3 regions of the Blautia sp. AF19-13LB genome follow, and region 2 is predicted to be linked to each of the others. Evidence: predicted binding sites of a transcription regulator. Region 2 holds the regulator's gene; each other region holds the start of a gene.
The links. The regulator HrcA, encoded in region 2, represses chaperone genes, less so after heat shock. The targets are predictions, from matches to a motif close to TGTTAGCACTCNNNNNNNNNGAGTGCTAACA.
Positions count from the first base shown of each region.

Region 1 (9,861 bases), 140 kb from region 2:
GGGCTATCCGGAGCGGCTTATGCCGTTCGCGGACATGCCGTCCCGCCTTTTCGTGCGGGGCGCGCTGCCGGTGGATGAGCAGAAAACAGCGGCGATTGTGGGCGCGCGGATGTGTACGGCGTACGGAAAGAGCCAGGCGGCCTTTTTCGCGCAGGTGCTGGCGGCAAACGGCGTGGCGGTGATCAGCGGACTGGCGTGTGGAATCGACGCGGCGGCGCACGAGGGGGCACTGCGCGGAAAGGGAAAGACGTTTGCCGTGCTTGGCTGCGGCGTGGATATCTGCTATCCGAAACAGAATTACCCGCTGATGCGGCGGATGCTGGAGAACGGAGGCGGTGTCTTAAGCGAATTTCCGCCGGGCGCAGAGCCGCTTCCGTGGCATTTCCCGATCCGCAACCGCGTGATCAGTGCGCTGGCAGATGTCGTTCTGGTAATTGAGGCAAAAGAGAAGAGCGGCTCGCTCATTACGGCGGACTACGCGCTGGAGCAGGGAAAAACGGTATTTGCCCTGCCCGGACGGACAACGGATGCGACAAGCCGCGGCTGCAACCGCCTGATCGCGCAGGGAGCGGAAATTGCGATTTCACCCGAAACGATTCTCGAGGAGCTGGGCGTGAAAAAGGCCGGAACAAAAAGAGCCGCACCGCGTCCGCGCTATGGAAAAGAGGCGGAAATGGTTCTGAAAACACTCGCGGCAGAACCGCAGAATCTTGCACAGCTTGCCGGCAGCACCGGAATCCCGCTGCAGGAGCTGACCGGCATTCTGCTGGCACTCGAAATTGACGGCATTATTGCGGAAAATCCGCCGGGCGTGTACATGGCGTTATCGTAAAAGGGACGAGGAAAAGAAAGGTTTTGTGATATTCCGCCCGGTGCACAATTATAATAGAAGAAAAAGAAAAAAGGGGGCTCTTCTGCGCCGCGTGCATGTCTGAAAAAGGAAAAAGAAAAGAAAAAAATCAGGAAAAATCGTTAAAAAATTGAAAAAATCCTGTTATTTTGTCGGGAAACATCGAAAAATGGTACATTTTAAAAATGGAAAACACTTGCAAGAAAAAACTTTTTGGTGTATAGTCAGTGGAAGTTACGACTAATTTAGGAATTATTCTGGAATTTGTAATGATGCAGAACTATGCGATATGAAAAACGCAATATAGATCTGGACAGTTATAAAAATATGTATTCAGGAGGCATCAGAGGTGGCAAAATATCTTGTAATAGTGGAATCACCGGCAAAAGTCAAGACGGTGAAAAAGTATCTCGGGGCAAATTACGAAGTTGCAGCATCTATGGGCCATGTGCGCGATCTGCCGAAAAGCCGGCTTGGAATTGATGTAGAACATGACTTTGAACCAAAATATATCACCATCCGCGGAAAAGGAGAGCTTCTGGCATCTCTTCGAAAAGCCGCAAAAAAAGCAGATAAAGTTTATCTCGCAACTGACCCTGACCGCGAGGGAGAGGCAATTTCCTGGCATCTGTCGATTGCGCTGAATCTCGATGAGAACAAGATGCGCCGCATCACTTTCAACGAGATCACAAAATCAGCAGTCAAAGCGTCGATCAAACAGGCACGCGACATCGATATGAACCTGGTGGACGAGCAGCAGGCGCGCCGCTGCCTCGACCGTATGGTAGGTTATGAAATCAGCCCATTGTTATGGAAGAAAATCAAACGCGGACTTTCCGCCGGCCGTGTGCAGTCCGTTGCACTGCGCATCATCGGCGACCGCGAGGATGAGATCAATGCGTTCATTCCGAAAGAATACTGGACACTGGAAGCAGATCTGAAAATTCCGGGCGAGAAGAAACCGCTCGTCGCAAAATTCCACGGCAAAGGCAGTGAAAAGATGGCGATCGAGACGAAAGAGCAGCTCGATGAAATCTTAAAGGGACTGGAAAATGAGACCTTTACCGTATCCGAAGTGAAAAAAGGAGAGCGTTCCAAGAAAGCACCGCTTCCGTTCACCACGAGTACCCTGCAGCAGGAAGCATCGAAGGTGCTGAACTTCTCCACGCAGAAGACGATGCGTCTGGCGCAGCAGCTCTACGAGGGCGTGGAAGTAAAAGGAAAGGGAACGATCGCTTTGATTTCCTATCTGCGTACCGATTCTACACGAATCAGCGAGGAGGCCGATGCGGCAGCACGTTCCTTTATCCAGGAGCAGTACGGCACAAAATATACCGCAAGCGGGGACACGACGGAGAATAAAAACAGCAAGGCACAGGATGCGCACGAGGCCATCCGTCCGACCGATGTGACGAATACACCGGTAATGGTAAAAGAATCCCTGCCAAGAGATCTGTTCCGCCTGTATCAGCTGATCTGGAAACGCTTTGTGGCAAGCCGCATGCAGCCGGCCGTCTATGAGACAATTTCCGCACGGATCAATGCAGGAGAGTATCTCTTTACAGCAGCTTCCTCCCGTCTGGCATTTGATGGTTTCATGTCCGTTTACACCGATCCGGATGAGGAAAAGAAAGAGAAAAACGCCGCTGTCCGGAGCCTGGAGGCAGGAACGGAGCTGGCACTGGAAAAGATGGATCCGCAGCAGCACTTCACACAGCCGCCGGCACACTACACCGAGGCATCCCTTGTCAAAATGCTTGAGGAACTCGGCATCGGCCGTCCAAGTACGTATGCGCCGACCATCACAACGATCATCAACCGCCGTTACGTGGCAAAGGAGAACAAGAACCTTTACATGACAGAGCTCGGCGAGGTGGTCAACAACATGATGAAAGAGGCATTCCCGAGCATCGTGGATGTCAACTTTACGGCAACGATGGAAGCTCTGCTCGACAGGGTTGGAGATGGCAGTGTTCCGTGGAAGACAGTAGTCGAGAACTTCTGGCCGGATCTCTATGAGGCGGTCACAGAGGCAGAAAAGAACCTCGAAGAAGTTAAGGTAGAGGATGAGGTGACGGATGTCATCTGCGAGAACTGCGGCCGCAACATGGTGGTCAAATACGGCCCGCACGGAAAATTCCTCGCCTGCCCGGGATTCCCGGACTGCAAGAACACGAAGCCGTATCTGGAAAAGATCGGTGTTCCGTGTCCGAAGTGCGGAAAAGAAGTGATCCTGCGCAAGACGAAAAAAGGACGGAAATATTATGGATGCGAAAACAATCCGGAATGCGATTTCATGTCCTGGCAGAAACCGTCTGCCAAGAAATGCCCGCAGTGCGGCGGCTATATGCTGGAAAAAGGCAATAAGCTGGTCTGCGCGGACGAGCAGTGCGGCTATGTAGAAGCACGCGAAAAGAAAGACGAAGACTGAGAATGACAAAGCGGTCTGTACTGGTGAAAAACTGGTGCAGGCCGTTTTTTTTGCTTATCGAGGCGGAAAAACAGGAAGATCCGAAAAAATTTAGCATGAATTTTTATAAAATTTATAGTTTTCTGAAAAATATATTGATTTCCGGAAAACTACATGATAGAATGAGCTTAGTTTTAAGGGTTGTCTGAAAAAGGCATCAGTGTGCATTTTTTTCGGCGGATACGCCAAAAAAATGCAGAAAATAAAGAAAGGAGAAGAACATGAGCGTACAACTGCTGGATAAAACCAGAAAAATCAACAAACTGCTTCATAACAATCACTCCACGAAGGTCGTGTTCAACGATATCTGTGAAGTCCTGATGGAAACGTTAAGTTCCAATATCCTGGTGATCAGTAAAAAAGGAAAAGTGCTGGGCATCAGCCTTTGCCCGGGCGTGGAAGAAATTACGGAGCTGATCGAGGATAAGGTGGGCGGTTATGTCGATGCCGCATTAAACGAGCGTCTCCTCGGCGTACTCTCCACAAAAGAGAACGTCAATTTACAGACCCTCGGCTTTGAGCGGCCTGGTGTAGAGCGCTACACCGCAATTATCTGCCCGATCGAGATCGCCGGAGAACGCCTTGGTACCGTATTTATGTACCGCTGCACCCCGCAGTACGATATCGACGATATCATCGTCAGTGAGTACGGCACAACCGTTGTCGGACTGGAAATGATGCGTTCCGTCAACGAGGAAAATGTGGAGGAAAACCGCAAGGTTCAGGTGGTTAAATCCGCATTCAACACGTTGTCCTTCTCCGAACTGGAAGCCATCATCCATATCTTTGATGAACTGAACGGGGATGAGGGCATTCTGGTTGCAAGCAAAATTGCAGACCGCGTCGGCATCACAAGATCCGTCATCGTAAATGCCCTCCGCAAATTCGAGAGCGCAGGCGTCATCGAGTCCCGTTCCAGCGGTATGAAGGGAACGTATATCAAGGTATTAAATGATTATATCTTTGATGAACTCGACGAGATCAAAGCAAGAAAGAACCTGAAAGGAAAGGGCGATGCCCATCCGGACGAGGCGAAAAAATAAAAAAGTGGAATGTAGAAAAGAATCGGAGCCGTTTAAGAATGGCGCCGTTTCTTTTTGTGCAAAAAAGCATTCGTGGAGCGGAAAAAAATGGTATCATTCCCGTTTTTAGGAATAAACTATAATTAGATTCTAAAGAGAGTATAAAATATGAAAAAGTTGCCAAAATAAGAAAAAACGAGAAAATAAGAGAAATTAAGAGCTATCACGAGAAAAAAAAAGAGAATTACAAAATTCATACATTTGCGAAATGAGGTGGAAAACACTATAGTAAGAACCATCAAGTAGCACTCGAATGAACTGAGTGCTAATAAATAAAACTGAATGAAATCTTGAAGGAGGAAACATAAATGAAGTTAGTACCTTTAGGTGACAGAGTTGTATTAAAAGAGTTAAAAGCAGAGGAAACCACAAAATCCGGTATCGTACTTCCGGGACAGGCACAGGAGAAACCGCAGCAGGCTGAGGTTATCGCAGTAGGACCTGGAAAAGTAGAAGACGGCAAAGAAGTAAAAATGGAAGTTGCAGTCGGAGATCAGGTAATCTATTCCAAATATGCAGGAACCAACGTCAAACTGGAAGACGAAGAGTACATCATCGTAAAACAGGATGACATTCTGGCAGTTGTAAAATAAAGAATAATCAAGTAAAAATCAGGAGGCATGACAATCATGGCAAAAGAGATTAAATATGGAGCAGAGGCAAGAAACGCTCTTCAGAATGGTGTAAACCAGCTTGCAGATACCGTACGTGTAACCCTTGGACCGAAAGGAAGAAACGTTGTTCTGGACAAACAGTACGGCGCTCCGCTCATCACAAACGATGGTGTTACGATTGCAAAAGAGATCGAGCTGGCAGACGGCTTTGAAAACATGGGCGCACAGCTCATCAAAGAAGTTGCTGCAAAGACCAACGACGTAGCAGGTGATGGTACCACAACCGCAACCGTTCTGGCACAGGCTATGGTAAACGAAGGAATGAAAAACCTGGCAGCAGGCGCTAACCCGATCGTTCTTCGTAAGGGAATGAAGAAAGCAACCGATAAAGCTGTTCAGATCCTTGCAGAGATGAGCCAGCCGGTAGCAGGCAAAGAGCAGATTGCAAAAGTTGCAGCTGTTTCTTCCGGAAGCGAAGAAGTAGGCCAGATGGTAGCTGACGCTATGGAAAAAGTTTCCAAAGACGGCGTTATCACCATCGAGGAGTCCAAGACCATGCAGAACGAGCTGGAGCTGGTAGAAGGTATGCAGTTCGACCGTGGATATATCTCCGCTTACATGTGCACCGATATGGAGAAAATGGAAGCCGTTCTCGACAATCCATATATCCTGATTACCGATAAGAAACTGTCCAACATTCAGGAAGTTCTTCCGCTGCTGGAGCAGATCGTACAGAGCGGCGCAAGACTGCTGATCATCGCTGAGGACGTAGAGGGCGAGGCTCTCCAGACACTCGTGATCAACAAACTGCGCGGAACCTTCAACGTAGTAGCTGTCAAAGCACCGGGATACGGCGACAGAAGAAAAGCAATGCTCGAGGATATCGCAATCCTGACCGGCGGCCAGGTGATCTCCGAGGAAGTTGGTCTGGAATTAAAAGACGCTACTCTGGAAATGCTCGGACGTGCAAAATCTGTTAAAGTTCAGAAAGAGAACACCGTTATCGTTGACGGTGCCGGCGCAAAAGATGCCATCGCAGCAAGAATCGGCCAGATCAGATCCCAGATCGAGGAGACCACTTCTGAGTTCGATAAAGAGAAACTGCAGGAGAGACTGGCAAAAATGGCAGGCGGCGTAGCTGTGATCCGTGTAGGTGCAGCAACCGAGACCGAGATGAAAGAAGAAAAACTCCGTATGGAGGATGCTTTAAATGCAACGAGAGCAGCCGTAGAAGAGGGTATCATCGCAGGCGGCGGTTCTGCATACATCCATGTAACAACACAGCTTGCAGAGCTGATTGACAGCTTGGACGGCGACGAGAAGATCGGTGCAAGAATCGTACAGAAAGCACTTGAGGCTCCTCTGTTCCACATCGTAACAAACGCAGGTCTGGAAGGCGCTGTTGTTATCAACAAAGTAAAAGAGTCCAAAGTAGGTGTTGGATTTGATGCATACAACGAAGAGTATGTAGACATGATCCAGGCTGGTATCCTTGATCCGGTTAAGGTTACCAGAAGCGCACTGCAGAACGCTACCAGCGTTTCCGCAACCCTGCTGACCACCGAGTCCGTAGTTTCCACCATCAAAGAGCCGGCTCCGGCTATGCCGGCAGGCGCAGACGGCGGAATGGGAATGATGTAATTTCCGGGATAAAAATGTCTGGTAAAACAAAATAAGAAAACCGGCTGGCAAAGACCGTAGCGGAACATGGGTTCCGAAGTCCTGTCTTTGCCGGCCGATTTTTTAGTGGAAAGTTTTTCTTCCATTTCGAATGGCCCTGAATCGTTACAAAAAATTTCAGAAAGTTTTCATGCTTTCGCCGGGCGGCGTATATGGACGCTTCCGGCGTTTTATGCTATACTGATTTGTAGGATGTTGGGGGAAATACAACAAAGGAGAAGAAACACACATGGCAAGTCGTTATGAATCCGACATGACAAGGAAGGAGAAGATGCAGCTCGAAAAAGAGAAGCTGTCGAAAATGAATTTTAAAGAGAAACTGGCCTATATCTGGGAATACTACAAGGCTGTCATTTTCGGCATCATCGCTGTTATCTTCATCATCGGCACGATTGTGAATATCCATGAAAATGCGAAGTATTATGACCTCGTGAGCATTGCCGTAGTGGATTACGCAGGACTGCAGGATGTAAGTCCGATCGAGGAGGACCTAAAAGAAGCGCTCGGAACCGGAGATAAGTACGAAAAGGTAAGCATCGATACAAGCTACAGCTTCGGTGAAAAACTGGAAAACGCGGATTACAACACGCTGATGAAATTCACAGCCGTGATTGCCGCACAGAGCATGGATGTTCTGATCTGTTCACAGGCCGTGTACGACAACTACAGCAAAGACGATTATTTTCTGGATCTGTCCACACTGTTTGACGAAGCGACGTGTGAGAAGTACGGGATAAAGGCGGGAGATACCTGCCTCGACATTTCCAAATTGAAAAAGTACCAGGATATGGGCCTTACGTACTATGAGCCGTGTTATCTGACCGTGTTGGTCAATACAAAGAACGCGGACAATGTAGCAAAACTGATCGAATATCTTGAGGAGGATGGAGTAAATGAGTGATCTGTACACAGAAGTGCTGGTGAAAAAACAGCAGACAGGAAAAGACAAGGCGATCAAAGGAGTTCTGATCTTCTTTACCGTTCTTTTTGCAGCCGCAGGAATTATGATGAATCCGCTGATTCTGCTTCTTGCGCTGGTTCTTGGAATCGTAGACTATATTTTTATCCCGAAGCTTTCGGTAGAGTTTGAGTATCTGTACGTCAACGGCGAGCTGGACATCGACCGCATCTATTCGCAGTCAAGAAGAAAAAGAGCCGCAAGCTATGAGCTTTCCAACATGGAAATCCTGGCGCCGTACCAGTCCCATCAGCTTGATTCCTACAAAAACAACCAGAGTATCAAACGTTACAACTATTCCTCCGGCATCGAAGGACAGGGCCACAAACCGTACGCATTCGTCATCTCCAAGGACAATGCCATGCAGATGGTGATCTTCGAGCCGGACGAAGTGATGTTAAAAGATATCCGCAACCGTGCACCAAGAAAAGTATTTATGGATTGACAGCTTTTTTGTTTTATGTTAAATTAGGTGATAAATCAAAAAGACTTAAGAAGAAAGGAAGAAATGAAAATGGGTACAATTATTGGTGATGGTATTACCTTCGATGATGTGCTTCTGGTTCCGCAGTATTCTGAAGTAACCCCAAACATGGTAGATCTGACTACGCATCTGACCAAGAAGATCAAGCTGAACATCCCGATGATGAGCGCCGGCATGGATACGGTTACAGAACACCGTATGGCAATTGCCATGGCACGTCAGGGAGGAATCGGTATTATTCACAAGAATATGTCGATTGAGCAGCAGGCAGAAGAAGTAGACAAAGTAAAACGTTCTGAGAACGGTGTTATCACCGATCCGTTCTATCTGTCTCCGGAGCACACCCTGGAAGATGCCAATAATCTGATGGCAAAATTCCGTATTTCCGGTGTCCCGATTACCGAGAACGGAAAACTGGTTGGTATTATTACAAACCGTGATCTGAAGTTTGAAACTGATTTCACCAAGAAAATCAAAGAGTCCATGACCAGCGAAAACCTGATCACTGCAAAAGTAGGCGTTACGCTGGACGAGGCAAAAGCAATCCTTGCAAAATCCAGAAAAGAAAAACTTCCGATTGTCGATGACGATTTCAACCTCAAAGGTCTGATCACCATCAAAGATATCGAGAAAACCATCAAGTACCCATTGTCCGCCAAGGATGAGCAGGGACGTCTGCTCTGCGGTGCCGCAGTCGGCATCACGGCAAACGTGCTCGATCGTGTCGATGCGCTGGTAAAAGCACACGTAGACGTGATCGTCATCGACTCCGCTCACGGACATTCCGCAAATATCTTCAAAACACTTCGTCTCATCAAAGAGCATTATCCGGATCTGCAGGTAATCGCCGGAAACGTGGCAACCGCAGAGGCAACAAGAGACCTGATCGCAGCCGGAGCAGACGCTGTTAAAGTCGGTATCGGACCTGGTTCTATCTGTACGACCCGTGTCGTTGCAGGTATCGGTGTACCGCAGGTCACAGCCGTTATGGACTGCTATGAGGAAGCAAAGAAGACCGGAACTCCGATCATCGCCGACGGCGGTATCAAGTACTCCGGAGACATGACAAAGGCTATCGCAGCCGGTGCCAATGTCTGCATGATGGGAAGCATCTTCGCAGGATGCGATGAGAGCCCGGGAGATTTCGAACTGTTCCAGGGAAGAAAATACAAAGTATACCGTGGAATGGGATCCATCGCAGCCATGGAGAACGGAAGTAAAGACCGTTACTTCCAGACCGGCGCCAAGAAACTGGTTCCGGAAGGTGTGGAAGGCCGTGTGGCATACAAGGGTCTTGTAGAGGATACCGTATTCCAGCTGATCGGCGGACTTCGTTCCGGCATGGGCTACTGTGGAGCAAAAGATGTTGAGACCTTAAAGGAGACCGGAAAATTTGTGAAGATTTCCGCAGCATCCTTAAAAGAGTCCCATCCGCATGATATCCACATCACCAAAGAGGCTCCGAACTACAGCGTGGACGATAAATAAGAATAAAAAGTCGCAAAAGGCAGAAGGGGGAAAGGGCAGAAACTTTTCAGCTTCTGCCTTTTCAAATGAGGGGGCGCTTATTTGCAGCGGGGAGAGAACATATGGCACAGAAGAGACGGGGAAAAATGACAAGAAAACAGAGGCAGCGCCAGCTTCACCGCAGAATGTTTCTGACGGGAGTTCTGGTGGTGCTGATCTGCGTCGGCATTTACAGCGGCATCCGCTGTGTGGCAAA
Region 1 covers NZ_QUGO01000002.1:141,883-151,743, reverse strand. Annotated here, with positions in the region: gene dprA (DNA-processing protein DprA) at 1-832, shown strand, start outside; gene topA (type I DNA topoisomerase) at 1,200-3,281, shown strand; gene codY (GTP-sensing pleiotropic transcriptional regulator CodY) at 3,542-4,363, shown strand; gene groES (co-chaperone GroES) at 4,711-4,995, shown strand; gene groL (chaperonin GroEL) at 5,032-6,657, shown strand; gene DWX32_RS02915 (hypothetical protein) at 6,926-7,597, shown strand; gene DWX32_RS02910 (DUF6106 family protein) at 7,590-8,099, shown strand; gene guaB (IMP dehydrogenase) at 8,169-9,626, shown strand; gene DWX32_RS02900 (peptidoglycan recognition protein family protein) at 9,728-9,861, shown strand, end outside.
Region 1: groES (co-chaperone GroES) is a predicted target of HrcA. The motif match lies at 4,643-4,673, and genes of this name have one in related genera.

Region 2 (9,861 bases):
AATGTGTCCGAGGAAGGAGTGGTTCTGTATGCAGCTTGATGTAAAAACTCTTTCAGAATATCGCTTCGCTCGTGCCAAAGAAGATATGGAAGCGGCTGTAAGCAATCACCGGTCAGGATTTTATAAGGTTGCGATAAACAGATCATATTATGCAATCTTTCACGCGATTAGGGCGGTAAATATTCTGGGAGGCTTTGATGCTTCGAAGCATAGTTCTGTAATTGCTCATTTTAATCAGGTTTATGTGCATGGAGGAAAGTTCGATAGGGGTACATATAAACTGATAGACAGTGCATACCGCATTAGAGAAAAATGTGACTACTCAGATTTCTTTATTGCATCAAAAGAGGACTCGGAAAATCAGATTTGCAATGCAAAAGAATTTCTTAATAGAGTAGAGAACTTTTTGCAGGCAGAAGGAAAAAATGAAATGTTATAGAGATAGAGAACCGTTTGCTTTTCACGCAGGCGGTTTTTTATTTTGTTAAAAACATAGTAGTAATTATAGATTGGTCTTGTGTTTATATTTCTTTTTTGCTACAATGAGAAAAGAACAGATGTTCGCAAGCAAGAATTGAATATTTATACAATCAGATGCATAAGCTGACAAAGAAAATTTAGGATTGTACCTTTATAATTATGTTGTTTTGTGCTATTCTGTTTTGAAGAATGACTGGGCGTTATGGTAAGTGACGCCCAGTCAAAAAAAATATTTTTAGTGACTTTATTCGTGTAATTGCCATTTTGACTAAAAAAAATAAAGGCCATTACACGAATTTTGACCTCAAATTACACGAATTTTCTGGTTGATACTAGTCGTATCGGGAGGTATTGAAGTGGAAAACGAACAGAAAAAGTTTAAATTAGTGTCAGATTATCAGCCGACCGGAGACCAGCCGCAGGCAATCGAAACCCTTGTCAAAGGGTTCCGGGAAGGCAACCAATGCCAGACTTTACTAGGGGTTACGGGCTCTGGCAAGACTTTTACGATGGCGAATGTGATCCAGCAGTTGAACAAGCCGACTTTGATTATTGCGCACAATAAGACGTTGGCGGCGCAGCTTTACGGAGAATTCAAAGAATATTTCCCGGAAAACAGCGTCGAATACTTTGTCTCCTACTACGACTACTACCAGCCGGAGGCTTACGTGCCGTCTTCGGATACGTATATTGCGAAGGACTCTGCGCGGAACGATGAGATTGATAAGCTGCGGCTTTCCGCGACTTCTGCACTGAGTGAGCGGAACGATGTCATTGTGGTTTCCAGTGTTTCGTGTATCTATGGAATCGGAAGCCCGAAGGACTACATGGAGATGATTATTTCGCTCCGCCCGGGAATGGAAAAGGACCGGGACGATGTGATCCGGCAGTTGATTGATATTCAGTATGACCGGAATGATATGGATTTCCACCGCGGTACGTTCCGCGTGCGCGGTGATGTATTGGAGATTTTTCCGGCGGAAGAGACGGACAAGGCGGTGCGCGTCGAGTTCTTCGGGGATGAGATTGACCGTCTGGTGCAGATCGATACGCTGACGGGTGAAATCTTATGTGAACTGAACCATATCGCAATCTTTCCGGCCTCCCACTACGTTGTGCCGATGGACACGATCCTGAAAGCAACAGGCGAGATTGAAAAGGATATGGAAGAGCAGGTGAAGTTCTTCAAGCACGAGGGAAAACTGATCGAGGCCCAGCGCATCGAGGAGCGGACCAATTTCGATATTGAGATGCTCAAAGAAACCGGCATCTGTTCCGGCATCGAAAACTATTCGCGTTACCTCTCCGGATTAAAGCCAGGCGAGCCGCCCTACACACTGATGGACTATTTCGGAGATGATTTCCTCATCATCGTGGATGAGTCGCATAAGACTGTTCCGCAGATCCGCAGCATGTATGCCGGCGACCAGTCGCGGAAATCGACGCTGGTGGACTATGGATTCCGTCTGCCGTCCGCAAAAGACAACCGCCCGTTGAACTTCGGCGAGTTCGAGGACCGGATCGATCAGATCCTCTTCGTATCTGCCACGCCGGGCGACTACGAGGCAGACCACGAGCTGCTGCGCGCCGAACAGATCATCCGCCCGACCGGCCTTCTCGACCCGGATGTCGAGGTGCGCCCGGTGGAGGGACAGATCGACGATCTGATTTCGGAAGTAAAGAAAGAAACTGAAAAACACAACAAAGTTCTCGTGACGACGCTGACGAAGCGTATGGCAGAGGATCTGACCGACTATATGAAAGAGGCCGGCATCCGCGTGCGCTACCTGCACTCCGATATCGACACCCTGGAACGGACCGAGATCATCCGTGATATGCGTCTCGATGTCTTCGATGTGCTCGTCGGCATCAACCTTCTGCGTGAGGGTCTCGACATCCCGGAAATTACACTCGTGGCGATCCTGGATGCCGATAAAGAAGGTTTCCTGCGTTCCGAAACCTCCCTGATCCAGACCATCGGCCGTGCCGCGCGAAACAGCGAGGGCCATGTTATCATGTACGCCGATGTGATGACCGATTCCATGCGACTCGCGATCGACGAGACGAAGCGCCGCCGTGCCCTGCAGGAAGCCTACAACAAAGAACACGGCATCACTCCGACCACCATCAAAAAAGCCGTCCGCGATCTCATCAGCATTTCGAAAGAAGTGGCAAAGACAGAAGAAAAGATGGAAAAAGACCCGGAGTCCATGAGCCGCGAAGAACTGGAAAAACTGATCGGCCAGGTACAGAAACAGATGAAAGCCGCTGCCGCCGAACTCAACTTCGAAATGGCCGCCGAGCTGCGTGACAAAATGATCACACTGAAGAAGAGCCTGGATGACATGGAAGAATAAAAAAGAAGAAAAGAGCATGAAAAAAAGCGTGCCGGAAAAGCGACAGAAAACTTTCCGGCACGCTTTTTTGCGTCCGATTTTGATTCCTTCTTGTTCAGAATTGACGCAAAATAAGAATACCATTATAATATAAAATACGACCAAACGGTCGTATCAAAACGAAAAACACAAAAATAAAAAAGACAACAATAAAAAAATTAATCGCCGAATTTTCTCTTTTTACTGGAGACACTCAGCAGATAGTCGACCGAGCAGTCATAGAACCGTGCAAGCCGGATCACATAGTCGATCGGGATGTCGCGGATTCCTTTTTCGTAGCGGGAATAGACGTCGCGGTTGCATTCGAGCAGGGCAGAAATCTCTTTGATGGTGAGATCCTGATCGATCCGCATATCTTCAATTCTCTGGTATTTCATACGTTGTACCATCCTTTCAGATTCAAACCCATACTACCAAACGGTTGGATGGACAAAGTTAAATCAGATCATATGGTCGCAAATTGGAGAATGGGGCGGGAGAGAGAAACGGCGGGTGAAGACAGCCTGTGCAGAAAACAGAAAAATATGTACGGCAGAAATGGGGGAACGAATGGGAAAAGCAGAAAGAATAGAAATAGAAGATTTTGTCCAGAATATAGTGGAACGGATGGAGACGCCGGAAGCGTTTGAAAAAATGATCAGCCGGGAGGAAGAATGCGAAGCGCAGGGGCAGGAGAGCCGTCTGAGGGATGTGCTGAAGAAAGAATGGCCGGTGGACGAAAAGGGAGAGCGCATCTATCAGATCACTAATATATATGAAGAAAAAGCAGAAGAACTCCTCATTGTAGAACTGTATACCGGCATCCACCTGGAAAACGGAGTCCCGTGCGGGCATTTTACGCTGTATCTCTGCGGGGAGCCGGACGGATGGAAACTCAGCGAAACGCGGATGATGGAATATCTGCAGAATCTGTAAACGAAAAAGCAAAACAGGGAGGACAGGGAAAAGAAAAACTGTCCTCCTGCTTTTGCTGCGGCGGAGACACCGGAAAGTCAGGATCCATACGGCCGCTTCTCATCGCTGATGCCGACCAGATAATCCAGACTGACCTGATACAGCTCCGCCAGACGGATGGCAATGGAGATCGGCAGCTGCCGGACGCCTTTTTCATATCGGGTATACACATCGCGGTTGCAGCCGAGATAGTCGGCAACCTGGCGGATCGTCAGATCGTGGTCCGTGCGCAGATCCTCCAGTCTCTGATATTTCATGATTCATCACCTCTGAAAAAAATGCTACTAAATGGTCGTATCAAAATGGCAGAATCCTACCATACGGCTATAGCGCCTTTGAAACAGTAGAATGCAATAAAAAAGAAAAGTCAGATTCCTTTTCAGAAAGAAAACGGTTTATACTTTTTTCACAATTTCTTCATAGAAAAACCGGGAAAAGGTGTTGACAAACAAAAGGCAGAGTGCTATCTTAAGAGCATAGATGTTAGCACTCCACTAAAACGAGTGCTAACAGGACTATACAACAGGAAGGAGCTTATCTTAGTGGATACAGAATTGGATGAAAGAAAAAGAAAAATATTAAAAGCGATCATCCAGACGTATCTGGAAACGGGCGAGCCGGTCGGCTCAAGAACGATTTCCAAATACACGGATTTGAATTTAAGCTCCGCCACAATCCGGAATGAAATGTCCGATCTGGAAGAGATGGGTTACATCTTACAGCCCCACACTTCCGCAGGACGCATTCCTTCCGATAAAGGCTACCGCCTCTATGTAGATGAGCTGATGCGGGAAAAAGAACAGGAAGTTGCAGACATCAAAAACATGGTCATTGAAAAAACAGACCGAATGGAAAAAGTTCTGCAGCAGGTTGTCAAAGTCCTCGCTTCATCTACCAACTATGCAACGTTGATTACAGGACCGGAATATCACAGAAATAAAGTGAAATTCATCCAGCTCTCAAAAGTCAATGAAGAGCAGCTCCTGGCCGTCATCGTCGTAGAAGGCAACCTGGTGAAAAACCAGATGATCGACCTCGACGAGACCATCAACGATGAACAGATATTAAAGCTGAACCTGCTTCTGAACACACAACTCAATGGCCTGACCATTGAAGAAATCAATCTTGGCATGATCAAGAAGATGAAAGAGCAGGCAGGCATCCACTCCGGCATCATCAGCAAAGTGGTCGATACCGTAGCGGAAGCCATCGCAGTCAGCGAAGAAGATGTGCCGGTGTACACCAGCGGCGCAACCAACATTTTCAAGTACCCTGAGCTTTCCGACAGCAGCAAAGCCAGCCAGCTGATCTCCACATTCGAGGAACGGCAGAAACTGGTCGATATGATCAAAGGAGCTGCCGAGGAGCAGGACGGAGAGGAAAATACCGGTATTCAGGTATACATCGGAAATGAATCTTCGATGGAACCCTTACGGGACTGCAGCGTGGTCACCACCACATACGATATGGGAAACGGTATGCGCGGAACAATCGGTATCGTGGGACCAAAGCGGATGGATTACGAAAATGTGGTAGATAACCTGAAAACATTAAAAGTTCAACTGGACGCCGTCTTCAAAAAGCCGGACACAGGTGAGTAGAAAGGTGGAATGATCAGTGAGCGAAGAAAATAGAAAGAAAGAGGAAACCATGGAAGAACCTACACGCGAGATGGAAAAAGAAACCGGAGCAGAGACCGATCTGCCGGAAACCGAACCGGCTGCGGAGCAGGAAGAAGCAAAGAAAGCAGCAGAGGCAAAAGAAGCGGAAGCTGCAGAAGAAACTGCTGAGGATGGCAAAGAACGAAAGTTCTTCAAAAAGAAAAAAGATAAAAAAGATGAGAAAATCGAAGAGCTGACTGACCGCCTGACCCGTCAGATGGCAGAGTTCGATAACTTCCGCAAACGCACCGAAAAAGAAAAAACAAATATGTATGCCATTGGAGCAAAAGACATCATCGAGAAGATTCTTCCGGTTGTTGACAGCTTCGAGCGCGGACTTGCAACGGTGGAAAACCCGGAGGAAGATCCGTTCGCAGACGGCATGAATAAAGTATACAAACAGTTTACCACAGCACTCGATGAACTCGGTGTAACCGTGATCGAGGCCGTTGGAAAGGAATTCGATCCGAACCTGCACAACGCAGTGATGCATGTGGAGGATGAGGAAGCCGGCGAGAACATCGTCGTAGAAGAGTTCCTGAAGGGCTACATGTACAAAGGTTCCGTAGTCCGTCACAGTATGGTCAAGGTGGCTAACTAAGCCTTGAAGATAAATAAATAGAAATTAAACCATTTTTTAGCATAATTCATTGAGGAGGAAACAACAATGGGCAAAATTATTGGTATTGACTTAGGAACAACAAACAGCTGTGTAGCCGTTATGGAAGGTGGAAAACCAACCGTTATCGCAAACGCAGAGGGTGAAAGAACAACTCCATCTATCGTAGCATTCACAAAAACAGGTGACCGTCTGGTCGGCGAGCCGGCAAAACGTCAGGCTGTAACAAACGCAGACAGAACCATCCGTTCCATCAAACGTGAGATGGGTACTGATTATAAAGTAGACATCGAAGGAAAGAAATACTCTCCGCAGGAGATCTCCGCTATGATCCTTCAGAAACTGAAAGGTGATGCAGAGAACTACCTTGGTGAGAAAGTAACAGAAGCAGTTATCACAGTTCCGGCTTACTTTAATGACGCACAGCGTCAGGCAACCAAAGATGCCGGTAAAATCGCAGGTCTTGATGTAAAACGTATCATCAACGAGCCTACCGCAGCAGCTCTGGCATACGGACTGGATAACGAGAAAGAGCAGAAGATCATGGTATACGACCTTGGAGGCGGTACCTTCGATGTTTCCATCATCGAAATCGGTGACGGTGTTATCGAAGTTCTTTCCACAGCAGGAAACAACCGTCTTGGCGGCGATGACTTCGACCAGAAAGTAACAGATTATATCCTTGCTGAGTTCAAGAAACAGGAAGGCGTAGATCTTTCCAATGATAAAATGGCTCTGCAGAGAATCAGAGAAGCAGCAGAGAAAGCAAAGAAAGAGCTTTCCAGCGCAACTACAACCAACATCAACCTGCCGTTCATCACTGCAACCGCAGATGGCCCGAAACATCTCGATATGAACCTGACAAAGGCTAAATTCGATGAGCTGACCCACGACCTGGTAGAGAAAACCGCAGAGCCGGTACAGAGAGCACTTTCTGATGCAGGCCTTCAGGCATCCGAGCTTTCCAAAGTCCTTCTGGTAGGCGGATCTACCCGTATCCCGGCTGTACAGGATAAAGTAAGACAGCTGACCGGACACGAGCCGAGCAAGAGCCTGAACCCGGATGAGTGCGTAGCACTTGGTGCTTCCGTACAGGGCGGTAAACTTGCAGGAGATGCCGGCGCAGGCGACATCCTTCTTCTGGATGTAACTCCGCTGTCTCTGTCCATCGAGACGATGGGAGGTATTGCAACTCGTCTGATCGAGCGTAACACCACAATCCCGACCAAGAAAAGCCAGATCTTCTCCACCGCAGCTGATAACCAGACAGCAGTAGATATCAACGTAGTACAGGGTGAGCGTCAGTTCGCGAAAGACAACAAATCCCTCGGCCAGTTCCGTCTGGATGGAATTCCGCCAGCAAGAAGAGGCGTTCCGCAGATCGAGGTTACCTTTGATATCGATGCCAACGGTATCGTAAATGTATCTGCAAAAGACCTGGGAACAGGAAAAGAGCAGCACATCACCATCACCGCAGGCTCTAATATGTCCGACAGCGAGATCGACAAAGCAGTCAAAGAAGCTGCTGAGTTCGAAGCTCAGGATAAGAAACGCAAAGAAGCAATCGACGCAAGAAACGATGCAGACTCTATGGTATTCCAGACCGAGAAAGCAATCGAGGAAGTCGGCGACAAGCTGGATGCAAACGATAAGACAGCAGTAGAAGCTGACCTGAACGCACTGAAAGACCTCATTGCAAAATGCAATCCGGAAGAGATGACAGATGCACAGGTAGCTGACCTGAAAGCAGCTCAGGAAAAACTGATGACAAGCGCTCAGAAACTGTTCGCAAAGCTGTATGAGCAGCAGGGCGGCGCAGCAGGCGCTGGTGCCGGAACAGCTGGTGCAGGCCCGGATATGGGAAATGCAGGAGCAGCAGGCGGCCATGACGACGATGTCGTAGACGCTGACTACAAAGAGGTTTAATTTTCAGCATGTCACACTCCGTGAAAATACCGACTGTGAGTTGAAACAATAAGTAAATAAACGCAAAAAGCCCTGTGAGGCGAATGTTTGCAGGGGACGGAAAATACATTCCGCCCCCTGTATTTATGCTGGTATTGCTTTCGGAAAAGTGCTATACTGGAGCGTGCGGAAAAACATTTCTGCAAAGATGAAATTTGTGGAACAGAAATGAAAAGGTGAACATAAATGGCAGAAAAAAGAGATTATTACGAGGTCCTCGGCGTAGACCGCGGAGCGGACGATGCAACATTAAAAAAAGCATACCGTAAACTGGCCAAGAAATACCATCCGGATATGAACCCGGGCGACAAAGAGGCCGAGGCAAAATTTAAAGAGGCGACAGAAGCCTATGGCGTGCTGAGTGATCCGGACAAACGGCGTCAGTACGATCAGTTTGGCCACGCTGCATTTGAAAACGGCGGTGGCGGCGCAGGAGCCGGCGGATTCGGCGGCTTCGACTTTGGCGGCGGAGATATGGGTGATATCTTCGGCGATATTTTCGGCGACCTGTTTGGTGGCGGCGGAAGCAGAAGAAGAGCAAACAATGGACCGATGAAGGGAGCAAACCTCCGCGCTGTTGTCCACATTACGTTTGAGGAAGCTGTTTTCGGATGCCAGAAAGAGCTCGAGATCAACCTGAAGGATACCTGTACAACGTGCCACGGAACCGGCGCAAAACCAGGAACTTCACCAGAGACATGCTCCAAATGTAACGGAACCGGTCAGATTACGTACACACAGCAGACCATGTTCGGCTCTGTGAGAAACGTGACAACGTGTCCGGATTGTAACGGAACCGGAAAGATCATTCGCGATAAATGTACCGCATGCCACGGCACGGGCTATACATCCAGCAGAAAACGCATTCAGGTCAACATTCCGGCCGGAATCGACGATGGACAGAGCATCCGGATCCGTGAAAAAGGTGAGCCGGGTGTAAACGGCGGACCGAGAGGAGATCTGATTGTCGAGGTTCAGGTAACCCGTCATCCGATCTTCCAGAGACAGGATATGAACATTTTCTCCACTGCACCGATTACGTTTGCCCAGGCAGCACTCGGCGGCGATGTGAAGATCAGCACCGTTGACGGAGACGTTCTCTACACTGTAAAACCGGGAACCCAGACCGATACGAAGATCCGTCTGAAGGGAAAAGGTGTTCCGTCCCTTCGCAACAGCAATGTGCGCGGTGATCACTACGTAACACTCGTAGTCCAGACTCCGACGAAACTGAATGAGAAAGCAAAAGAAGCCCTCCGCGCCTTCGACGAAGCCTGCGGAAACCGCCCGGCAGCAGAAGAAAAAGCAGCCAACGGCGAAACTGCAGAGCAGCCGAAGAAGAAAAAAGGCTTTATGGATAAAGTGAAAGAGGCCTTTGAGGACATCGATAAATAAAGAACGGCGGCAAGCCGGAAAAGAAAGAAGAATCTGTGGAAAAAGCAGGTTCTTCTTTCTTTTCTATGAAAGAACCATGAAAATTTGGTGAATTTATACACAGAATGGTCGGATTTTGATATAATGTGGAAAACTTAAGGGGAGAGAAAAGAAAGGAAACGGGGAAAATGAGATTTCGACCATGTATTGATATTCATAACGGAAAAGTAAAACAGATTGTCGGGGGATCGCTGAAAGATCAGGGAAATCAGGCGAGCGAGAATTTTGTCTCGGAGCAGGATGCGTCGTACTATGCGCAGCTGTACGAAGAGCAGGGCATTACGGGCGGCCATGTGATTCTGCTGAACAAGAAAGGTACCGAGTTTTACGAGGAGACGAAGCGCCAGGCATT
Region 2 covers NZ_QUGO01000002.1:278,523-288,383, reverse strand. Annotated here, with positions in the region: gene DWX32_RS03605 (nucleotidyltransferase domain-containing protein) at 1-39, shown strand, start outside; gene DWX32_RS03600 (HEPN domain-containing protein) at 29-439, shown strand; gene uvrB (excinuclease ABC subunit UvrB) at 837-2,837, shown strand; gene DWX32_RS03590 (helix-turn-helix domain-containing protein) at 3,035-3,253, opposite strand; gene DWX32_RS03585 (hypothetical protein) at 3,426-3,791, shown strand; gene DWX32_RS03580 (helix-turn-helix domain-containing protein) at 3,869-4,087, opposite strand; gene hrcA (heat-inducible transcriptional repressor HrcA) at 4,373-5,431, shown strand; gene grpE (nucleotide exchange factor GrpE) at 5,481-6,092, shown strand; gene dnaK (molecular chaperone DnaK) at 6,159-8,036, shown strand; gene dnaJ (molecular chaperone DnaJ) at 8,262-9,470, shown strand; gene hisA (phosphoribosylformimino-5-aminoimidazole carboxamide ribotide isomerase) at 9,638-9,861, shown strand, end outside.

Region 3 (9,861 bases), on a different contig from region 2:
TCTCGTCAGCGTTTTCCGTATTTTCGGTATTCTCCGTAGTTTCAGCCTTCTCTTCGGTGTTCTCTGCAGGAGCTTCTTCTTTCTTATTCTCGTTGATGCAGTCCTCAAGAGTCAGATATTTTCCGTCGATGTTCTTGAACAGAATATAGTCCATCATCTTCTTGGAGAATTTCTCGTCCTTGATGCATCCGTATTTGATGAATGGGTTGATATCATCCCAGTATTTCTCGTAATTCTCACGGTCGGTTTTGCACATGCCGGAGAGCTTGTCAGCGAATTTCTTGGAGATGTACTCGGAGATCTTCTTGACAAATCCGTCGTTCTGCAGTGCGCTTCGGGATACGTTCAGCGGCAGATCCGGGCAGTCGATGACGCCTTTTAAGAGCATCAGGTATTCCGGAATGACTTCTTTGATGTTGTCGGCAATAAATACCTGGTTGTTGTACAGCTTGATGGTTCCCTCGATGGAATCGTACTCGGTGTTGATACGCGGGAAGTAGAGGATACCTTTGAGGTTGAACGGATAGTCCATGTTCAGGTGGATCCAGAACAGCGGCTCGCGGTAGTCGTTGAAGACTTTGCGGTAGAATTCTTTATAATCCTCATCGCTGCACTCGTTTGGATGTTTGGTCCACAGCGGGTGGATATCACTGATGGAAACCGGGCGTTTGTTGATTTTTACTTTCTCTTTGGCCGGGGAAACTTCAACCTGCTCTTTCGTTCCGTCTTCTTTTTCTTTCTCTTCGTATTTTGCGTCCTCGTGGATGTGCTCTACGACAACGTCGTCATCTTTTAATTCGCTTTCATCGATGGTCTCGTATTCCTGCGGCGCATTTGCTTTGGACAGGAAAATTTCAACCGGCATGAAGGAGCAGTATTTTTCCAGAACTTCGCGGACACGGTATTCGTTTGCGAATTCCAGGCAGTCCTCGTTCAGGAACAGAGTGATTTCGGTACCAACAGTTGTCTTGCTGCCCTCGGACATATCGTACTCGGTGCTTCCGTCACAGGTCCAGTGTACCGGGGTGGATCCTTCTTTATAGGAAAGAGAATCGATGTGAACTTCATCTGCTACCATGAAAGCAGAGTAGAAACCAAGACCGAAGTGGCCGATCATCTGATCTGAATTCGTTTTGTCTTTGTATTTCTCCAGGAATTCGGTAGCGCCGGAGAAGGCGATCTGGGTAATATATTCTTCGACTTCGTCTGCGGTCATACCGATACCGTTATCGATGAATTTTAAGGTTTTCTCATCCGGGTTTACAATCACCTGAATGGCTGCTTTGTAGTCATCCGGCAGAGTATATTCGCCCATGCCGTCGAGTTTTTTCAGTTTGGTGATGGCATCGCAGCCGTTGGAAACGAGCTCGCGGACGAAGATATCGTGGTCGGAATACATCCATTTTTTGATAATCGGGAAAATATTGTCGCTGTTGATTGAAAGATTTCCATGTTTCGCACTCATGAGAAACACACTCCTTTTCTTATAAAAATATTTTGATCCAGCAAAGCGGGGATATCATGCTTTTTTAGATGTCTGCAGCTTTTTTACTGCTCTGATAGTTATAGTAATACTGGCACAGGGAAAAGTCAAGGGAAAATTAGCACTCGAGAAAAAAGAGTGCTAACAGAACGACGGAAAGTATTGAATTTACTGGTATTACGGTACTTTCTAAACTTTTTGTAAAGTCTGATCAGAAGGGCTGCGCAGTTGTTTCTGGAGAATGGATATGCTACAATGAAAAAGCATAGAAGCGTTTCGAACAGAAAGATTCCGAGGGTACATAAAAGAAAAATGGAGGAAATACATGACAAATGCGACAAAGGCGGCGCTGGAAGCGTCATTAAAAAAGCTGCTTTTGAAAAAGCCGCTGGACAAAATTACGATCAACGATCTGACGACAGACTGCGGCATCAGCCGGATGGCGTTTTATTATCATTTTAAGGATATCTATGATCTTGTCGAATGGTCGTGCCTGGAGGATGCGACGCAGGCGCTGCAGGGGAAGAAAACGTATGAGACATGGCAGGAAGGCCTGCAGCAGATTTTTGAGGCAGTGCTCGAGAATAAACCATTTATTATGAATGTCTATCACTCTGTAAGCCGGGAGCAGATCGAAACATATCTCTTTCATCTGACGCACGATCTGCTGTACGGTGTCGTACAGGAAAAAGCAAAGGGAACCGGCATCTCCGAGGCGGATCAGAGTTTTATCGCAGATTTCTATAAGTATAGCTTTACCGGTGTCATGCTCGACTGGATCAAAGACGGAATGAAAGTGGATTACCATATGATTGCGGAAAAAATGCACCGCACGATGGAAGGAAATGTCGTCAATTCCATCCGAAATTTTGAAAAAAGAAATAAAATATAGTTACACTTTACAAAACAGGGCGGATGATAAAAATTTAATCATCCGCCCTGTTTTGTAAATGGAAAAGCGGGGAAAAATGAAGTAAGATTCAAATTGTCAACAGACAATGGCAACACAAATAGAAACTTGTAAAACAAAGAAAGCAGCATAACCTATACGAACCGGAAATTCGAAAAAACATTCCGGCAGTCGTATTTAGAAAAGAAAGGATGAACGTCTATGTCAAAAAAAGGATTAAAATTCGGAATCGCATCAGCAGCAGTCATCGGAGCTGGAGCAGCAGTGCTGCAGGCAAAAAACAAGAGTGAAGCAAAAAAAGCAGCGGAGAAAACCACTGTAACATCAGAACCAAAGAATGATTACCGCAACACCGAGCGCGGAAAAGATAAGAAAAACAGCAAAGGCATTTATTACACCAACGGAAACTACGAAGCCTTCGCAAGACCGGAAAAACCGGAAGGCGTCGATGAGAAGAGCGCATACCTCGTAGGAAGCGGCCTCGCAGCCCTCGCAGCAGCGTGCTTCCTTGTAAGAGACGGCCAGATGAAAGGCGATCACATCCACATTCTGGAAGCCATGGACATCGCCGGCGGTGCCTGCGACGGTATCTACGATCCGACCCGCGGCTACATCATGAGAGGCGGCCGTGAGATGGAAAACCACTTCGAGTGCCTGTGGGATCTGTTCCACAGCATCCCGTCAATTGAGACACCTGGTGTATCCGTTCTTGATGAGTATTACTGGCTGAACAAAAAAGACCCGAACTACTCCCTGTGCCGTGCAACGAAGAACCGCGGCGAGGATGCCCATACCGACGGCAAGTTCAACCTGAGCCAGAAAGGCTGCATGGAGATCATGAAACTCTTCATGACAAGAGACGAGGATCTGTACGACAAGACGATCGAGGATGTTTTCGATGATGAAGTCTTCAATTCCACCTTCTGGCTGTACTGGAGAACGATGTTCGCATTCGAAAACTGGCACAGTGCACTGGAGATGAAGCTGTACTTCCAGCGGTTTATTCACCACATCGGCGGACTGCCGGACTTCTCCGCACTGAAATTCACGAAGTACAACCAGTATGAATCCCTGATTCTTCCGATGAAGAAATACCTCGAGGATGCCGGCGTAGACTTCCAGTTCAATACCGAAGTAACCAACGTTATCTTTGAAATCAACGATGGAAAGAAAGTAGCAAAAGCCATCGAGTGCAAAGTAAACGGCGTCGAGAAAGGCATCGTTCTCACCGAGAATGACCTCGTCTTCGTTACCAACGGAAGCTGCACCGAAGGCACGATCTACGGCGATCAGAACCATGCACCGAACGGTGATGCAGAGGTCCGCACGAGCGGCTGCTGGAGCCTGTGGAAAAACATTGCAAAACAGGATCCGTCCTTTGGACATCCGGAGAAATTCTGTTCCGATATTGCAAAGACAAACTGGGAATCCGCAACAATTACCACTCTCGACAATAAGATCATTCCGTATATCACCAATATCTGCAAACGTGATCCGAGAACCGGAAAGGTTGTTACCGGCGGTATCGTAAGCTGCCAGGATTCCAAGTGGCTTTTAAGCTGGACCATCAACCGTCAGGGACAGTTCAAAGAGCAGGATAAAGATAAGGTATGCGTATGGGTTTACAGCCTGTTCACCGATGTACCTGGCGACTATGTGAAGAAACCGATGAAAGAGTGCACTGGTAAAGAGATCACCGAAGAGTGGCTGTACCACCTCGGCGTGCCGGTTGACCAGATTCCGGAGCTGGCAGAGAACAGCGCTGTCTGCGTACCGACCATGATGCCGTACATCACCGCATTCTTTATGCCAAGAAGAAAGGGCGACCGCCCGGATGTCATCCCGGATGGCTGCGTCAACTTCGCATTCCTCGGACAGTTCGCTGAGACACCAAGAGATACCATCTTCACGACAGAGTATTCCGTTCGTACCGCAATGGAAGCTGTTTACGGACTCCTCGGCGTAGACCGCGGCGTGCCGGAAGTATGGGGCAGCGTTTACGATATCCGCGACCTGCTGGACAGCTCCGTGAAACTGATGGATGGAAAATCCCCGCTGGAAATCGAGCTTCCTGGACCGCTCAACCTGCTGAAAAAACCTCTGCTGAAACTGGTAGATGGAAATGTAGTTGGAGATCTCTTAAAAGAGCATGGAATTATCAAAGAGGATATGGTGAAATAAGAAATAGAAAATAAGTAAGAAATGCAATAAGACCTGCGCTTTCAAACGGCGCAGGTCTTATTGCGTTGCTATGTATGCTCTCAAACAATTAAGCAGATTTCTTCGTGAAAAACAGTGCGGCACAGACGGCGGCGATGCCTCCAGCGAGCTTTGCAACGAGAAGCGGCACGACAAAATCAGGATCGGTGCCGAACGTAAATCCCATATGTGCGGCGATGGTCGATGCGGCGGAGACGAGGAAAGCTGCGTTTACAATCTTTCCGCGCTCGTCCATTTTTTCCATCATTGTGATCGCCGGAACAGGGCTGACAATGCCCATCAGAAGGCCGGCGGCACTGCTGTCGTTCATGCCGGTTCTTCTTCCAATAAAAGAGAGCGGCTTTTTGAGCACCCGCTGTAAAAGCTCCGCCGTCGGAAGGCTGCCGAGCAGTACAATGCCGATGGACGAGACGACCGCCATCGCGTCCTCTAGCGGCGCAAGGTCCGGGAGCAGCGAAAAGCCGGTCATATAGCAGAACGCACCCGCGATGAGGCCGATCGTCGTCAGAAGCCGGATCACATCTGCAAATACCGTGAACGCGCGCACGGTCTGCTCCGGAAAACGCCAGATGCCGAACATCAGCAGAAAGCAGAAGAGGAGCACCGGGAGCGACTGAAGTACGATCTGCAGAAAAGAGAGCCCTGAGAGCAGTCCGCCGACGATCATCGTGACGGGAAGCGTGCCCGTGCCGATCAGCATGCCGCGGGAGAAAAAGAGGCGGTCGCCGCTTTTCAGCATTCCCATGCCGACCGGAATCGTAAAGGTGATGGTACAGCCAAGCGTCGCCGCAATCACAAGTCCTGCGTAGCGCACCATCTCCTGCGATGCCGAAAGCTCTCCGGCGAGCTGGTAGCCGCCCATGTCAATGGCGAGAATGCCGGCGAGAAGTCCCGCATCCAGCCCCAAAAAGTTCCAGATGGGAACGAGGGCGAAACGGAGAAAGCGGGAGAGCAGCGGGGTGAGGCAGATGATGCCCGACATGGAAAGTGCCGTCGGTCCAAGCAGCGTAAAGCCCTCCTCAAACCGTTTTCCAAGTCCGAAGCGATTGCCAGCGATCCGGTCGACACCGCCGAGTACCGCGCCGACTGCCATGATCCACATAATAATCTGATTCATAAAAAGAGAACCTTTCTAAATAAGTATTTTGTCTTTATATCTGTTCTTCAAATGCAATTTCATTTTTCAGCAGAAACTGGCGGACTTCCTCATCGAAGACGCGGTCGAGCGACTTGTCCATCGTAAAGATTTTGAGGGAAGTTCCGGTGGTAAGTAAGAGTTTTCCGTCCTTATACTGAAAATTCAGAAAGCATCCAAACACGTTCTCTATTTCCAGCGGCAGCGCATGGTCCGCGATCATTTTTTCGCACGCCGCCTGCGGAAGCTGAAACACAAATTTGAACTGCAGGGGTGTCCGTTTTCCTTTGATGACGGAATAGCAGAACGATTTCACATCTTTCCAGAGAAGCCGCGTCCGCCCTTTTTCTTTTAAGAGCTGCGCGTCATCGGGATCGAAAAAGTCCGTGTGAAGACTGCCGTCGATGGAGAACGTCGTAAACGTTGTGATCGACGCCTCGGAGACGGGAAAGCGGTCAAATGTCTCGAGACGGAGCAGAGTGTTCATAAAATTCTTTAACTGTGTAATCTGCAGGATAATCATCCGTAGTTAAAACCAGCCTTTCTTTTTAAAATACCAAATTTCAACAGCAACAATGAGAATACAGACGCCGATCAGGATGAAGTACGCATACGGGGCAGAAAGCTCAGGCATATGCGTAAAATTCATGCCGTACCAGCCGGCGATCAGGGAAAGCGGGAAAAAGATCGTCGAGACGACCGTCAGAATCCGCATCGTATCGTTCTGACGCAGGTCGATCTGCGCCTGCTGCATCTCGCGGATCTGCAGGGCGTACTCCCGCAGCATCTGGGTGTGGTCGTACAAACGGTCCACGCGGTTTCCAAGGCGCGAAAACTGACGGGCGCATTCCGGGGGAAGAAAGTGATTTTCGTCCTCGGAGAGTATTTCGCACATGTCGAGAAGCTGCTGGTAATAGGCATGGAACACGAGCAGCTCCCGACGAATCGTGATCAGGGTCCGCTGCAGCTCTTTTGGCAGAGTGTCGAGAAGAGACTCCTCGATTGTCGCGAGGCGCTTCTCAAAATTCTGCAGATAGAGCATATCCTCCTGGATCAGCGATTCCAGAAACGAGAAAAACAGGTGGAAGACATCGGAAGTATCGAGCGGTTCTTCCGGGAAGAGGAGGCTCTGCAAAGCCGGAAGTGTCTGTTCGTCGGCTGCCAGAATAAGCTGCCCCCGGTCGAGATAAAACGCAAGCGAGAATGCAAGGTGAAGCGGATGCGTCTTGTCCGGGACGGCAAGCGATCCGACCAGGCAGTCAGGCAGCAGCTCTGCGCGGCAGTATTCGATGCGCTCCGGCTGCAGACTGCGCCGGAAAAGAGAAAATCCGGGCAGCGCCGCGCAGGCTTTGGAAGCTTCCGAAAACGAAAGCAGGGAAAGCCGGACCGAATCCGAAAAAGTCCATTCCATACGTACCACCTCCTGAAAATAAGCAATGGAAAAATATCCATAAACAAAAAAGCCGTATGACCGTAGTATACCGCAAAAAGGGGAGTGCGACAAGAAAAGGAAAAAACTTTTAACGGAAAAACTTTTATTGGGAAAAAACTTTTTGCAATGGAGCACTAAGTGTGTTATGATAAAATGTAGTTATCAAAACTACATGACAAAATATCAAAAAATTCACTGTGTCGAATTCGTCCCTAGTTCAGGAAGGTTTGAAAAAGAGCGGTGATTGGAAATACGAAACGTCCGCAGTGAGAAAAAGCGGAATCAAGTTTGGAGGGACAAAATATATGAGTTTTCACATTGTTGCAGACAGCTGCTGTGAACTGACAGCAGATATGAAAAAAAGAGGAAATATTGAAATTGCACCGCTGACCCTGGAAGTCGGCGGAGAATCCATTCTGGATGACGAGACATTTGACCAGAAATATTTTTTAAAGAGAGTAGCGGAATGCCCGGAGTGCCCGAAATCCGCCTGCCCGTCGCCGGATTATTTCCGGAAATCTTTTCTGAACGGAGCAGAACGGTGCTACGCGGTCACACTTTCCGCACAGCTCAGCGGTTCCTATAACAGCGCAGTGCTCGGTGCAAACCTGGCGCAGGAGGAGAACGAGGATCTGAAGATTCACGTATTCAATTCCAGAAGCGCATCGATAGGAGAGACCCTGATCGTGAAAAAAATCGTGGAGTGCGAGGAAGCCGGCATGAGCTTTGAGCGCGTCGTAGAGACAGTAGAACTCTATATCAGCACACAGCACACCTATTTCGTGCTGGAAAATCTCGAAACTCTGCGGAAAAACGGCCGTCTTTCCAAGGCGAAAGCACTTGTTGCATCCGCGCTTAAGATCAAACCGGTTATGGGAGCCACATCGGAGGGCGATATCGTACAGCTTGATCAGGCGCGCGGCATCAACAAAGCACTGATGAAAATGGTCGATGCCATTGTAAATGACGCACAGCATGTAGAAAACAAAACGCTTGCCATCTCTCATTGCAACTGCCCGGAGCGCGCCGAGATGGTAAAAGAAGCCCTTCTGGAGCGCCTTGCGGTACAGGATGTCTTCGTACTCGATACCCAGGGCGTCAGCAGTATGTATGCAAATGACGGCGGAATTATCATTGCATTATAACTTTTCTCTTCCCTTTTTGTTGAAAATGTAGTATAATTTTCAACATGTTTGAAAGTGCCGCCGAGCACTTTTTAGAAATCAAAGGAGAAGTAGAACCATGAGTCAGGAAAAAGTTGACCGCTATAAAAAGGAAAAAGCGAACCGTGAGAAAATCATGAGACGTGAAAGATGGATCACGAGACTGGAAGTTACCGCTTTCGTCGTTGTTCTGGCTACCCTGATCGGCTGGTTCTCCGTTGCTGTTTACCAGAACTCGGTAGCAGAGAAAAAGGCGAACCGCACGACAGAAACCACAACGATGAACGTGACGGATATTCAGAATTATCTGAGCGAGACCAACACATCCAGCGACAGCAGTGCAGATGACACCAGCGACAGCTCTGATGTTTCCGATACATCTTCGGACAGCACAGCAGATACGGCAAGTGACAGCACAGCAGATTCCATCAGCGAAAGTACAGCGGAATAAGCAGAATTGTTAAAGAAAGTAAAAGCGCTTACCACAGACGGGAAAATCCCGGAGTGATAAGCGCTTTTGTTATAGAGATTTATAGCAATCCCCGAAAATAATGCAAAAAATTCAGCACCGCAGAGCGTGAATTACTGCGTCACAGATTTTCGTCGTACCCCGGTACGCCTTCAAATCTGTTCCTTGCAATTCGCGCTCTGCAGCACTGCCTTTTTTGCATTATTTTCGGGTCTTGCTATAGAAAAAACTATGAGAAACACGCTCCGCGAGTTTCTTAAGTTATCGCGGCAGTCGCCAAGGTCTCGTGCAGGCACGGACTTTGGCTCGTTGTCCGCGTAAATTAAAAAACCGGAGGACATACATCCTCCGGCCTTTCGCTTATGGTTAATTAGCATTTAACAACGTTGGAAGCCTGCATTCCGCGAGCACCCTCGGTAAGATCGTAAGTAACCGCCTGACCTTCGTCAAGAGTTTTGAATCCTTCACCCTGGATAGCGGAGAAATGTACGAATACATCGTTTCCGTCTTCGCCTGTGATGAAGCCATAGCCCTTCTCTGCGTTAAACCATTTCACTGTTCCCTTGTTCATTGTGAGTTACCTCCATAAAATTAAAAAATAAGCATGATGTGGGAATGCATATGTTCCCCCATAAGCGAGTGAACTTTTGATAAAAAAATTCACTAGCTATTACAGATTATATTGAAGGTGAATGCTAATATAATCTCTAATAGCTAGTGACCACGTATTACATCTCAACATCTTCTCGATTGAGACCATTATAATCTTGCAAATCAAAAAAGTCAAGAAAAAACTCTTTATTTCAGGAAAGATTTCGTGTATTATAAAAAGGAATAAATGGTCGGACGACGGCCAGAAGAAAAGAAAGGATCAGAGAACGTAAGATGAGTATCTTAATCAAAAATGGACAGGTCATCGACCCGGCCACCCAAAAAGACGAAATCAGTGATGTTCTGATCGAAAACGGCGTTATTACACGGGTTGAAAAAGGAATCCGCGTAAAAGATGCGCAGGTAATAGATGCAAAAGGCTGCTATGTAATGCCTGG
Region 3 covers NZ_QUGO01000004.1:235,445-245,305, forward strand. Annotated here, with positions in the region: gene htpG (molecular chaperone HtpG) at 1-1,465, opposite strand, end outside; gene DWX32_RS06150 (TetR-like C-terminal domain-containing protein) at 1,809-2,375, shown strand; gene DWX32_RS06155 (oleate hydratase) at 2,595-4,574, shown strand; gene DWX32_RS06160 (ethanolamine utilization protein EutH) at 4,663-5,730, opposite strand; gene DWX32_RS06165 (DUF5721 family protein) at 5,765-6,271, opposite strand; gene DWX32_RS06170 (magnesium transporter CorA family protein) at 6,278-7,159, opposite strand; gene DWX32_RS06175 (DegV family protein) at 7,486-8,325, shown strand; gene DWX32_RS06180 (hypothetical protein) at 8,423-8,794, shown strand; gene DWX32_RS06190 (cold-shock protein) at 9,183-9,383, opposite strand; gene DWX32_RS06195 (dihydroorotase) at 9,698-9,861, shown strand, end outside.
Region 3: htpG (molecular chaperone HtpG) is a predicted target of HrcA. The motif match lies at 1,600-1,630, and genes of this name have one in related genera.